Regions from separate parts of the Nocardioides sp. NPDC023903 genome, predicted to be linked through region 2. Evidence: riboswitches for the same ligand, from Rfam matches in the RefSeq annotation. Region 2 holds a riboswitch; the other holds the start of a gene.
The links. A riboswitch is a leader RNA that binds a small molecule or an ion and turns the genes downstream of it on or off. The one in region 2 is predicted to bind cobalamin.
Positions count from the first base shown of each region.

Region 1: it holds a riboswitch for cobalamin, as region 2 does, so the genes downstream of both, AB0F44_RS18635 (prenyltransferase/squalene oxidase repeat-containing protein) here and AB0F44_RS04275 (VWA domain-containing protein) in region 2, are expected to answer to the same signal.

Region 1 is NZ_JBEZZS010000018.1:46,123-50,441, forward strand. It holds gene AB0F44_RS18625 (energy-coupling factor transporter transmembrane component T) at 1-324, opposite strand, end outside; gene AB0F44_RS18630 (hypothetical protein) at 321-932, opposite strand; gene AB0F44_RS18635 (prenyltransferase/squalene oxidase repeat-containing protein) at 926-1,999, opposite strand; cobalamin riboswitch at 2,065-2,210, opposite strand; gene AB0F44_RS18640 (glycoside hydrolase family 19 protein) at 2,252-2,887, shown strand; gene AB0F44_RS18645 (NYN domain-containing protein) at 2,898-3,662, opposite strand; gene gatB (Asp-tRNA(Asn)/Glu-tRNA(Gln) amidotransferase subunit GatB) at 3,792-4,319, opposite strand, start outside.
Region 2 is NZ_JBEZZS010000002.1:160,203-164,521, reverse strand. It holds gene AB0F44_RS04275 (VWA domain-containing protein) at 1-1,579, opposite strand, end outside; cobalamin riboswitch at 1,605-1,744, opposite strand; gene cbiE (precorrin-6y C5,15-methyltransferase (decarboxylating) subunit CbiE) at 1,807-3,000, shown strand; gene bluB (5,6-dimethylbenzimidazole synthase) at 3,446-4,072, opposite strand; gene cobM (precorrin-4 C(11)-methyltransferase) at 4,072-4,319, opposite strand, start outside.

The DNA of each region.
Region 1 (4,319 bases), on a different contig from region 2:
CAGCACCCACTCCGGGAGCGGGATCTCGGGCAGGTCGATGAGAACGTGGCCCGGCACCGCACCCAGGAGCACCCGGAAGAGCACCCGGGTCACGACGATGAACACCGCGAGGCCGACGTAGAGCCGGAACGCCTTCGCCCACGGTTGGTCGCCTCGGCGCGCGGCGACCACGACCGACACCACCCCCACCAGGAGCAGGAGCAGCAACGGGTTTGTGGTGAAGGAGGCGTACGCAGCCAGGCCGATCGCCCACACCCACCAGGCGACGGGGTGCAGATCGCGGGGCAGGTGCGCGACCGCGGCCGTACGGAACAGGGTGCTCATCGCCGGCGCCACCACACGGCACCGGCGACGGTGAAGAGTGCGAGGATCCCCGCGGGCGCGACCCAGGCGGGCAGATGCTCGGGGGCCGAATCTTTCGATTCTTCCGGAAATAACTCCGGCGACGGGCTTGAGGGCGCCCCCACAGCATCCCCAAGCTCCGTCGCCGGAGCGGTAACGACATCGTCGTCTATCCACGTGAACGCAACACCCTGCCCGGAGGTCACGCTGATTTCGGTAACATTTCTGGAGGCATAGCTCCAGGCCGCCGAATCGTCGGTGATCCACAGCGACCAGTACGCGTCGGCAGGCGGCATCTGGGCGCAACCCGCCGCCTTCGGGCGCTCATCGACGCGGCATACGACGCTGGGCATCGAGGTCACATAGGTGAGCGGATGTCCCGCCTTCTCGAAGAGATCGGCGCCGGTGTCGCCCTCCTCGGGCTGGACACAGGTGACCTCAGGCTCGCCACCCAACGCGTTGGGCTCGACGACGACGGTGACGCCGTCGCACGTCTCGGCGGCAGACGATGCGGCGACCGGGACGAGGACGGGTGCGGTGGCCCCGGCGAGGATCGCGAGGGCCACCAACGAGGACCGCAGGATCAGCACGAGCTCTTCGCGGTCGCGTCCTTGGGCAGGAAGACCAGCGACGGCAGCGCCTGAGCGGCGGCGAGGCGGTACATCCCCTCGGACTCCTTGGTCAGGCCCTTGGTGTTGCCCTCGGTCAGCGCGGCGTCGTCATAGGCCACCGCGCCGGCGTCGTCGCCACAGGTCACGACGTGGTCAGCAACCCAGGCTGCCGCCTTCTCCGCGGCAGCGGTCTCACCCGCGCGACCGAACGCCCACCCGGCCAGGCCGGTGGTGTTGGAGTTGGCGATGTTGCCGGTGGCGGCCTTGAACGACCCGTCCTTCGCCTGGGTCTCCTTCAGCCACTCGACACCGGCCTCGACGGCCTTCTCCGCCTCCGGGGACGCAACCCCGGACAGGGCGATCAGCGCAAACGCCGTGGCGTCGGCGTCCGGGACGGCCTTCGGGTCGGCGTCGCAGGTCTGGTCAGCAGCGGCGGGGTCGGCCGTGAAGGTGACCCGGAACCACCCCTCCTCGCACTGCTGCCCGGCCAGGAACTCCGTCGCGGCGGCGGCTTCCTTGCTCTCGGCGTTGTTCAGGGCCCACACGGCGTACGACTGTCCGATGGTGTTGGAGTAGTCGGCCGCCTTCTTGTTCTTGGGGTCGAGCTCGTCGGCGATGCGGCCGTTCTCGGCGACCGTGCCCTCGAGCTGCTTCAGCAGACCGGGGTCGGAGGCGTCGACGTTCTGCTGGAGGACCAGCGCCTTCGCAGTGGCCCCTGCCGAGGTGACCGTGCCGAACCCGGGCGAGGTGTAGGCCTTCTTGTTCTCCATCACGGCCGTGGCGATCGTCGAGATCTCCTCGTCGTAGCCACCGACCTCTGCAAGCGCGATCCCGATGTCGGCGCTGAGCCCGAAGTCGTCGGTGCCGTACTGCGCGTTGCGGGCCACGCCCTCCGGCGCCTGGGCCACGAGCCAGTCGGCCACCGAGGTGGACACCTTGGCGTCGTAGGTGGGCTTCTCCCCCTCCTCGACGGCTTTCTCGCCACAGCCGGCGAGCGAGGTGAGGGCGAGGGCGGCGGCGATGCCACCGAGGACGGTCTTCTTCATGGTTCCTTCCGCGCTGTTCGTCGGGAAGGCCCAGGGCCGACCCGCTGCTTTCCACGACAGCGTCAGGTCAGTACGCGTCCGTCGGCAGGTGCTCCGGCTCGCTCAGGACACTCGGTGCCTGGGCCTACGGTTGCGGGTCAGCGCCGGGATTCGACCGGCTTCCCCCACCACGGCGTGTGTTGATTGAGGCGCCCATCCTATGCCGGGCGAGCCGTGCTTGCGGGATCGCCACCGAGCAGTCACTCTGTCCCCATGCGCCACAGGATTCTCGGCCTTGTCGCAGCATCGATCTCGGCCACCCTTCTCGCCCTCTCCCCGACCACGACGGCCGGCGCCGAGGAGGCACGGACGTCGGTCACGTACGCCGATCTGGTCGCCATGTTCGGCGAGAAGGTCGGCGACCGGAGCACCGTCGAGACCGGACTGCCGAGCCTCAACCGCGCGATGGCCGACGCCGGGATCACCACCGCCTACCGGCAGGCCGCCTATCTGACCACGCTCGCCAACGAGAGCTCCTTCCACCACGACGCCAAGGGCCGCGACAAGCGGAAGTTCACCGGCCGCGGCTACATCCAGCTGACCGGCGAGGCCAACTACACCGACGCCGGGACCTACTTCGACATCGACCTGCGCCGCCGCCCCGAGCTCGCCCGGTCGCTGGACTACAGCGCCCCGATCTCGCGGTGGTACTGGACCGTCGCCCGTGACATCAACCCGCTCGCCGACGCTCTAGACATGGGCAAGGTCAACGCGGCGATCGGCTACCCCTCCAACAAGAAGGAGGACGCCGAGCGCTGCCGCGACTTCAAGGCCGCGCTCGAGCATCTCCACGGGTCGGTGCCCAAGGGCGTCAGATGCGCCCGCCCGGCCTCCGCGCAGACCCGGTAGAGGACGTACGTCATTTCTTGGTGCGCTTGTCGCTGACCGCGATCGCCGAGGTGCCCTCGTCCTTGAGCTCGAAGAGGTCGATCGCCTTGATGAGCTTGGTCCAGGTGGCGTACCCGTAGTTGCGCGGGTCCTCGGAGGACTGGTTGCGGATGCGGGAGACCACGGTGCCGACCAGGGCCCAGCCGTCGTCGTCGGCGGCCGCGGCGATGGAGTTGCGCAGCAGCTGGATCAGCCGGGCGTTGCGCTTCAGCGCCTGCCCGTTGGTCGCCGATGACGACTGCTTGCGAGTACGCGTGGCCCCGGGCTCGGCGTCGACCTCGGTCTCCTCCTCGGAGCTCCCGAGCTTCTCCACCACGGTGAACCGGGTGCAGGCGCTCTTGAACGGCGCCGGCGTCTTCTCCCGGCCATAGCCGTAGACCGCGCGGCCCTTCTCCCGCAGGTAGTGCACCAGCGGCGTGAAGTCGGAGTCGGAGGAGACCAGCGCGAACGCGTCCGGGATCGCCGCGTGCAGCAGCTCGACGGCGTCGATCGCGAGCGCCATGTCGGAGGCGTTCTTGTGGGCGGTCAGGTCGAACTGCTGCATCGGCCTGATCGCGGCGTCGTGCAGCTCCTCGATCCAGCCCTTGAGCTCGGACTTGGTCCAGTTGCCGTACGCCCGCCGGATCGTCACCTCGCCGTACTCGGCCAGGTCGTTCAAGATCTCGTCGATCTTCGAGGCAGGCGCGTTGTCGGCGTCGATGAGCAGTGCGATGCGGAAGGGCTCGGTCACGGTCACGCCGGACAGTCTGCCAGTGCACCCCATCGCCGAGTCGGCTCATCCTGACCAAAACCAACGCCGAGTCGGCGCGTCATGACGCGCCGACTCGGCGGGGTTTGTTGTCAGGACGAGCCGACTCGGCGTGGGTTAGGAGAGCTTCTCCAGGATCAGCTCGCGGACGCGCATGGCGTCGGCCTTGCCGCCGGTCGCCTTCATGACCGCGCCGATGAGCGCACCGGCCGCGGCCTGGTTGCCGCCGCGGATCTTCTCGGCGACCGCGGGCTGGGCGTCGATGGCTTCGTCGACAGCTGCGCCGAGCGCGCCGTCGTCGGAGACCACGGCGAGCCCGCGGGAGTCGATGATCTCGGAAACCGTGCCCTCACCGGCGAGAAGACCCTCGAAGACCTGACGGGCCAGCTTGTCGGTCAGCGTCTTGGCGTCGACCAGCTTCTGCACCTCGGCGACCTGCACCGGGGTGACACCGAGCTCGGCGAGCTCGACGCCACGGTCGTTGGCGCTGCGGGACAGCTCGGCCATCCACCACTTGCGGGCCGCCTGTGCGGAGGCTCCTTCGGCGACCGTCGCCTCGATCAGCGACAGCGCGCCGGCGGCCCAGACGTCACGCATCTCCAGGTCGGAGTAGCCCCACTCGACCTGCAGGCGAGCCCGCTTGTC
Region 2 (4,319 bases):
GCAGCGAGAGGACCGCCGCCTTGACCTGCGCCATCCGCTTGCGCGCGGCCATCGAGCCGGACGCGTCGACGCAGAAGAGCACCAGGTTTGCCTCGCGGCCCTCACGGACAGCGGTGCGGAGGTCCTCGATCCGCAGCTCGACCTTCGCCGAGGTACGGTCCCTGGCGCCCTGCTTCCCCGCGGCCGCCTTGAGCGTCTCGACGAGGTGGAGCGAGCCGCGGGTGCTGACGCTCGCGCCGATCCGACGGCCGCTGCTGCCGATCGCCTTGCTCCGGCCGCCGGTGCGGCCCGTGCCCAGGCCGGTCACGGTCAGGAGGCGGGGGCGGTACGCGGTGCCTGCGGCAGTGGTCGAGGTGTTCCCCGCGGACGGGGTGGGCAGGGCCTCATCCGTCGTCGAGGTCTCGTCCTGGGACGTCTCGACGGGCTCGGTCTCCGAGGAGTCCTCGTGGGAGCTCTCGGCCTGCCCGACCTCCGGCTCGGACTCGGGTCCGTCCTGCGGTCCGTCCTGAGGGTCGTCGTGCTCCGGCCCGCCCTCCGGCGGCTCGGGCGGCAGCTCCTCGTCGCCGAGGATGCGGTCGAGCAGGTCCTCGTCGAGCCCGGGAGCGTCGAAGGGGTTGCGTCGGCGGCGGTGCGGGAGGGCCAGCAGGGCGGCCCTGCGGATGTCTTCGCGGGTGACCTCGGAGCGACCGGCCCAGGCCGCGTGCGCGACCGCGGTGCGGGCGGTGACGATGTCGGCGCGCAGCCCGTCGACCTCGAACGCCGCACAGACCTCGGCGATCTTCAGCAGCCCGGGCGCGGTGAGCCGGACCTTCCCGACGAGGGCGCGCGCGGTGGAGACCCGTGCGGTCAGGTCGCGCTCGGCGGCCACATAGCGCTCGACGAACGCAGGAGCGTCCAGGTCGAAGGCCATCCGGCGGCGTACGACCTCGGCGCGCAGCGCCGGATCCCTGGGTGCGGCCACCTCGACGGTGAGCCCGAAGCGGTCCAGGAGCTGCGGACGCAGCTCGCCCTCCTCGGGGTTCATGGTGCCGATCAGCACGAACCGGGCGGCGTGCTCGACCGAGACGCCGTCCCGCTCGACGCTGACCCGCCCCATCGCCGCCGCGTCCAGCAGCAGGTCGACCAGGTGGTCATGGAGCAGGTTGACCTCGTCGACGTACAACAGGCCGCGGTGCGCCCGCGCCAGCAGCCCCGGCTCGAACTCGACCGCACCGCGCGACAGCGCGCTCTCCAGGTGGAGCGAGCCGACGACGCGGTCCTCAGTCGCACCGACGGGCAGCTCGACCAGCCGCACGGGCCGGCTCTCCACGACGGCGGCGGACCCGAAGGGCCCGTCCGGCGACTCCGCGGAGGGGTCGGCCGGATCGATCGAGAACCGATCCCCGGCGTAGACCGAGATCGAGGGCAGCACGGCCGCCAGACCACGTACGGCCGTCGACTTCGCGGTCCCCTTCTCGCCACGGACCAGGACCCCGCCGATCGCCGGGGAGATCGTGGTGAGCACGAGCGCGAGGCCCATGTCGTCGAGGTCATCGGCCTGGCAGCCGAGGACGGCAGAAAATGGGTAATGCACCGGCATGGAGAGGCTCCCGCTCCCTATCGCTTGGATTGGATGGACGCGGGGCCGGTCTTCGGACTTGTCGAGTCCCACGAAAGGGGCTCGTTCACCGCAGCGGGCCTGTGCCGGATTCTCACCGGCTTCCCAGATTCTCCCTTCCCACCGTCCTCACCAGCTCCTGTGACAGAGCCGATGACTGGGCAGTCGGGGCACCTCGCGCCTGAGCGGCCACTGTAGCGTCTGGCCTCATGATCGTCGTGGTGGGCATCGGTGCCGGAGGTTGGGACGAGATTCCCGTACGTCACCAGCAGCTGATCCGGGAGTCCGCCGTCCTCCTCGGCGGCAAGCGTCATCTCGACCTCGTCCCCGACGTCCCCGGCCAGCGCCGCGAGCCCTGGCCCTCGCCGCTGCGCGAGGGCCTCCCGGCGCTACTCGAGTCACTGCCCAACGATGAACCCGTCGTGGCGCTGGCCTCGGGCGACCCGCTGGTCTCCGGCATCGGGACGACCCTGATCGACGTGCTGGGCCCGGCGAACGTACGCATCGAGCCAGCCGTCTCCTCCGTCGCCCTCGCCCGTGCCCGGATGGGCTGGGCGGCCGAGTCGTGCGTGGTCGTCAGCCTCGTCGGCCGCGACGTCTCGCTGATCGCGCGCGAGCTCGCTCCCGGCCGCCGGATCCTGGCGCTCTCCTCGGACGGATCCACTCCTGGACTCGTCGCGGACCTGCTGGTCACCGCCGGTTTCGGGGCCTCGGCGATGACCATCCTGGGCGAGCTCGGAGCGGAGACCGAGAGCACCCGGACCGCGACAGCCTCGGAGTGGGATGCCGAGTCGCCGCGGCTCAACATCGTGGCGATCGAGTGCGTCGGCACACCCCTCCTCGGCTGGGCCGCCGGCCTTCCCGACGACGTCTTCGAGAACGACGGCCAGCTGACCAAGCGCGACCTGCGGGCCTCTGCTCTGGCGCGCCTCGCCCCCACTCCCGGAGCGCACCTGTGGGACGTCGGCGCCGGTGCCGGCTCGGTCGGTATCGAGTGGATGCGGGCGCACCCGTCATGCACCGCGACCGCGGTCGAGGCCTCCCCCGAGCGGGCCGCCCGGATCGCCCGCAACGCGACCCGTCTCGGCGTACCCGGCCTGGCCGTAGTCCAGGGCCGCGCCCCCGATTCGTTGCGCGATCTTCCGGCGCCCGACGCGATCTTCATTGGCGGCGGTGCGACCCGATCCGGCGTACTCGACACCTGCCTAGCCGCCCTCCGCCCCGGTGGCCGGCTCGTCGTCCATGGTGTGACGCTGGAGACCGAGCAACTGCTGGCCACGGCCTACCAGAAGCATGGCGGCGAGCTCACCCGGATCTCGGTGGAGACCTCCGCTCCGATCGGCACGTTCACGGGCTGGACCCCGGCACGGGCTGTGACGCAGTGGTCCGTGTCGGTCCGATAACTGGCGCTCGGGGTACTTCGGGCGAACGAAAATTCGTTCGCCCGCCGCGCGCCTGACCCCACACCTGCGGAAGGAAAATTCCTTCCCCGACCAAACCGGTCCGACTGGACGTCTCGGCACCGAACGAATTTTCGTTCGCCTCCAGGTCCTTCACCGAGTGGAGTCGCAGCGTGAAAGAAAAATTTCTTCCACCGATCAACCGCCCGACTGCCCGGGATCGGGACAACCCAAAATCCCCAAGCCCGTGCCCAACTCAAAACTCCGCGCCAAACCCCTGCCGCCGACCCGATAACCAGCCAAATTTCTCGGCGACGACCGGTGTCAAGGATCGCCGCAGGCGACCGGCGAAGCCGGCGGCCGAAGGCCGTCCTTTACTCCGGGCGTCGCCGAGAACACCCTCCAAGAACAGGTCGGCGGCAAACCCCAACCACAAAATACGGCACCCTCAGCGCCCCGAGAGATACCTCTCCTCATGAACCACCGACGACAGCCCCGACCGATGCCTCCACCCGAACCGCTCCAGATCCGGCACCTCAGGCACCCCCTCGACCGCACCGACGCAGAGCCAGGCCACCGGACGTACGTGTGACGGAAGCCCGACCAGCGACCGCAGGAACTCCTCACGGTAGAAGCTGACCCAGCCGACACCGAGACCCTCGGCGGTGGCGGCGAGCCAGAGGTTCTGGATCGCAAGGACGGTCGAGTAGAGCCCGGCGTCGGCGATGGCGTGCCGCCCGAGGACCTGCGACCCGCCGCGGGTCGGGTCGTAGCCGACGACGACCCCGAGACCGGACTCGCAGATGCCCTCGATCTTGATCCGAGAGAAGGTCTCGGCCCGCTCGCCGGAGAGGGAGGAGGCGAAGACGTCCCGCTCGGTGGCGACGTGCTCGCGGAAGGCCGACAGCGTCTCCGGCGAGCGCACCAGCACGAAGTCCCACGGCTGCGTCATCCCGACGCTCGGGGCGGCGTGGGCGGCCGACAGGACCCGCTCGAGCACAGCGGGATCGACCGGCTCGCCGGTGAACTCCGCACGCGTGTCCCGGCGCCGGTTGATCGCGTCGTAGAGCTCCATCAGGCACGCTCCTTCAGGTTTCGCGGGCGAGCAACGTCGTAGAGGAACGACTCGCCTCCGTCGCGGGCCAGCGCGGGCCCGGCGAGGATGACGGCTGCCTGCCTCAGACCAGCGTCCTCGACCGCGTCGGCGATCGTCGCCACCGTCCCGCGCAGCACCCGCTCCTCGGGCTGGCTGGCACGGTAGACGACCACGACCGGGCACTCCGGGCCGTAGTAGGGCAGCAGCTCGGCCATCAGCTCGCGGG